2 regions of the Lactobacillus sp. ESL0703 genome follow, and region 2 is predicted to be linked to the other one. Evidence: riboswitches for the same ligand, from Rfam matches in the RefSeq annotation. Region 2 holds a riboswitch; the other holds the start of a gene.

Region 1 (2,410 bases), on a different contig from region 2:
ATAGTCAAGTAGCGGCACGGCGGAGTTGCGCGCATCATTTTCAACATGGTAGTGGGTGATTTGTGCTTTGTTTTTGGTTAAAAATGGCTGAACATCTGTCCAATTACCGAACAGAATTCCGATTTTGTCATCTAAAAATGCCTCAACATTTTCAGGGACAGCTAGACTTGCCAAATTGCCCTGTAAATAAACCTTAACGGGTGTCTTTTTAGGGGCATTGCTAATAAAATTAATAATTTCTTGTGCAGTTTGCTTCATGGCTTCTCCTCGTGTTACTTAAAGATAATTCAGGTCTAATCTGGTTAAATCGGCAAGCGTCTCACGTTTAACGACTAATTTGGCGTGACCGTTTTCGGCGAAAACAACGGCGGGGCGACCGACGCGGTTGTAATTGGAAGCCATCGAGTAGCCGTAAGCTCCTGTTGCCAAAATTGCTAAAATATCACCAGGCGCGCTTAAAGGCAGTTGTTGGTCTTTTGCTAAGATGTCGCCGGATTCACAATAGCGGCCGGCAATTGTCACGGTTTCGACTGGCCTTGCTTGGGGATTAGCAGCTAAGACTGCCTGGTATTCAGCCTGGTAAAGGGCAGGACGGATATTATCGCCCATGCCGCCATCGACGCTAACGTAAGTGCGAATACCGGGAATCTTTTTGCGGGCGCCGATTGTATAGAGGCTGTAGCCGGCTTCGCCAACAATGGAGCGACCGGGTTCGATCCAAACTTCTGGCAGCGTTAAATTAGTCTGGGCAATTTCTTTTCTTAGTGTTTGCACCATACTGTTAATAAATTCTTGTGGTGTTAAAGGCTGGTCCTGATTGGTGTATTTAATGCCAAAACCACCGCCAAAATTTAAAACTTGCGGCTGATAATGGTATTTTTTCTGCCACATGGCTGCAAGTTGTACCATTTTTTGAACTAGGGCGGTAAAGCCTGCGACTGCCATAATCTGCGAACCGATATGAGCGTGGTAACCGCGTAAGTTCAGTTTGGGATTTTGTAAGACTAACTGCAGTGCCTGTTCTGCTTGACCTGACTGAACATCAAAGCCGAATTTACTGTCAACTTGGCCAGTTTGAATGTAGCGGTGGGTATGCGCTGAAATACCGGGCGCGATTCGCAGCATGATATTGACCGGCTGCTTCTGCTCAGGCAGCAGTTTGTTTAATAATTCCAATTCGTAAAAATTGTCAACGATAATCGTGCCAACATGATTGTCGAGGGCTAACTGCAATTCCGCAAGTGACTTGTTGTTGCCATGAAAGCTGACGTTTTCCATTGGGAAATTAGCCTCAACAGCAGTCATTAATTCACCAGCCGAAACAACGTCTAAGTGACCGTCTTCTTGGGCAATAACTTGGTCGATGGCCCTAATTGAAAAAGCCTTACTGGCATAACTAATTGCGTATTTAACGCCGGCTTTTTTGAATGCTTTATGAAATTGTTGTAATTGCTGCCTAATTAGGCTGACATCGTAAACGTACAGTGGTGTACCGAAATCGCTAGCGAGATCGATTGCATCGCAACCACCAATTGATAAATGTCCTTGTGAATTAACGGTAACCAAGTTGATTCCTCCAAAATTAGCTAACAAAAAAGGTTCTTTTGTTTGCGCTGAAACAAAAGAACCGAATTAATATCTGGTATCAAATTGTCGGAAGCGCTCCGTAGATTTTCTACGACAGTCCATGACTTATTTGGCCATGGCCCAGCTGTTAATTCCTGCTTGTGAATTAACGCTTCGGCAGCTTCCCCTTTTAATTAGCGTCATAGTTTTAGCAAAACTCGACTAATTTACTGATGGTCACTGCAACCTCTTCGATTGCATAAATATTATATTTTTTTGAGAATAATGTCAATGATTTTAATTTAAAAATTAAAATGCTTTGCAAGCTGAAAAAAATATTTTCCTTGCAGATAAAAAAATAAATGCTAGAATTGCACCTAAACTCGCGAAAAGACAGACTAGATTTTTTACAAAAAGGATTTGACCCAAAATGAAAGTAGTTAAGTTTGGTGGCAGTTCATTAGCAGACGGCCCACATTTTGAAAAAATTATTAAAATTATTACAACGGATCCAGAGCGCAAAATCATTGTGACTTCAGCTCCTGGTAAGCGGGATGAAACTGATTGTAAAATCACGGATTTGTTAATCGATTATGCACATAAAACTATTGCTAATCAGAGTTTGACTGCTATTCAGCAGCAGATTTGGCAGCGTTATGAGGAAATCGGCAGTTATTTTTCTGTGTCAACTGAAAAAATGGCGGTATTAAAGCAAATTTTGCTCAATTTACCAAAAAAAGAATATCTAAATAATAATTATTTATTAGCAGAATTTAAGGCGCATGGTGAAATATTAAATGCACACCTATTAACGTTAATATTGCAACAATTAAACTTAAATGCC
Region 2 (2,410 bases):
GGGACCTTGCTGTCTTTACTTGAAGATAATGTGCCGTTAACAGGTGAATTGCGGTTGTTAATGTCAGTTGGTGAAGAAACTGGGCAATGGGGCGCTGAAGAACTGACTAAGGAAGGTTTTATCGATGATTTGGACGTTATCGTCATTGGCGAAGACTCCAACCTCGATATTTCTTATTCCAATAACGGCGACATTGACTACACCGTTACCTCTTACGGCAAGGTCGCTCACTCTGCCCAATTGAATGTTCTCAATGCCATTGACAATATGACCGACTTCATTCAATTAGCCAATCAAAAGTTGCGTCATTTACCAAAAGTTCATGAAAAATTAGGCCCTGTGCTGCACAACATTACGATGATTTCTGGTGGCGATCAGGTCAACAGTATGCCCGACAAGGTTGTTGCCCGCGGCAATATTCGGATTAATCCATTTTATACAGTCAAAGATATTCAGGCGATATTGACTGATGTAATTAATGAAGTCAACCAAATGCCGCAGCATCATTTTGAATTGCAGTACGATTATTTGGGCGAAGCTGTCTCTGGTGACGAAAACGATGAATACGTCCAAGCAGCCCAAAAGTTACTTGAAAATATTCTAAAACGCCCAGTTAATTTATTCACCGAGTCAGGAACCACTGATGCATCTAAATTCGTCAATAGTCCGTCGGCACCAACCATGTTTAGCATTGGACCCGGAAATGACAGCTGCCACCAAGTCGACGAATACGTTGATATTCCCGATTACCTCGCAGCAACTGAATTTTATGAACAATTTGCCAAAAAATACTTAACCAAATAAGCCCACGAGCCTATCATTCATTTTTCACATCAAGCAGCAGTTTAAATTAACTACTATCTCGCTTCATCTTATATTTCATTATTAATCATCATCAGGCCTTGAGTTGACAAGATGTAATTTTTAGCCTATCATTCTCTCTAAGTTAAATAATTTCCAATGCAATAGAGGTCGCGACAATTACGAACCTAGTCCTAGCGCGCAAACGCAATGATGACTACTCGGAAGAATTGCCGCCGAAACAAAAAATTGATTTGCGTCACTTTTTTGTTGGGCTGCAGGAGCATATCTTGCAGACTGTCCCGGTTCGTCCCCGGGGAGCGCTATATGATTTGTCTAAATATGATTAATTGTAACCTCGTTGCGAACGCAGCGAGGTTTTTGGTTTACGCTTTTATTGTGTTGGCTTTATTTAAAACAATTTGGAGGTTTTAAAATGAAGTCAAAAAGTAAATGGTTATCTACTTTCATTGCAATCTTGCTCGGGCTAGCAATCACGTTAGGATTGTCTCCGCGAGCTTATGCTAAAGATACCGGTGTCCTCAAAGTCGCAATGGAGGCTAACTACCAGCCATACAACTGGACCCAAACTAATAATGCTAACGGTGCCGTTCCAATTGATGGTTCTCACACTTTTGCCAATGGTTACGATGTCAAAATCGCCAAAATCATTGGTCAAAAATTGCACCGCAAAGTAGTCGTCTTTAAGACCGAATGGGACGGATTACTGCCAGCCTTAACCAGTGGCAAAGCCGATTTGATTATCGCTGGTATGAGCCCTACTGCCGAACGTGAAAAGGCCATTAACTTTTCACAGCCTTATAGACGCAGCACCTTTGTCGTTATTACTAAAGCTAATAGTAAATACGCCAATGCCAAAAGTCTAAGTGACTTTAAGGGTGCCAAATTAACAGGGCAACAAGGAACGTTCCACTACCAATTAATCAGCCAATTAAAGGGTGCCAAGAAGCAACCGGCAATGCGTGACTTCGCTGCCATGCGCCAAAGCCTAATTTCAGGCACGATTGATGGTTACGTTGCCGAAGATACCGAAGCCACATCATTCAAAATGGTTGACCCCGACATCAAGGCAATTCCTGTCAACAAAATGGCGGGCTTCCACGCAACCAAGGAAGAATCAGTAACTTCTATCGGAATTGCCAAGCCTAACAAACAGCTGCTCAAGCAAGTTAACCAAATTCTCGCCACAATTCCTAATTCCAAAAGAACAAAGTTAATGACCGCAGCTATTAAGCAGCAACCAAAGACCGATAATTCTAAGGGTAAAAAGGGCAAACAACAAAACTGGTTTGTCTCCATCTGGCAACAATATGGCGGCATGATTATGAGCGGGATTGGCATGACCTTACTGCTTGCCTCAGTTGGTACTATTGCCGGGTTCTTCATTGGACTATTCGTTGGCGTCATCCGGACCATTCCAACACCAACAACCCGCGGCAAGAGATGGACATTGAAGTTTATTGATTGGTTACTATCAGTTTATATTGAAATTTTCCGGGGCACGCCAATGATGGTTCAGGCTGCCGTTATCTATTATGGTATCGCCCAGTTATGGCACTTAAACATTGACCGGACAATCGCCGCATTG

Evidence for each region. A riboswitch is a leader RNA that binds a small molecule or an ion and turns the genes downstream of it on or off. The one in region 2 is predicted to bind lysine.
Region 1: another riboswitch for lysine. It lies ahead of lysA (diaminopimelate decarboxylase); the one in region 2 lies ahead of PT278_RS05890 (ABC transporter substrate-binding protein/permease).

The regions. Positions count from the first base shown of each region.
Region 1 is NZ_JAQTIB010000002.1:273,821-276,230, forward strand. Features, by position in the region: gene dapD (2,3,4,5-tetrahydropyridine-2,6-dicarboxylate N-acetyltransferase) at 1-258, opposite strand, end outside; gene lysA (diaminopimelate decarboxylase) at 277-1,572, opposite strand; lysine riboswitch at 1,650-1,826, opposite strand; gene PT278_RS03795 (aspartate kinase) at 1,997-2,410, shown strand, end outside.
Region 2 is NZ_JAQTIB010000003.1:179,130-181,539, forward strand. Features, by position in the region: gene PT278_RS05885 (ArgE/DapE family deacylase) at 1-804, shown strand, start outside; lysine riboswitch at 959-1,135, shown strand; gene PT278_RS05890 (ABC transporter substrate-binding protein/permease) at 1,238-2,410, shown strand, end outside.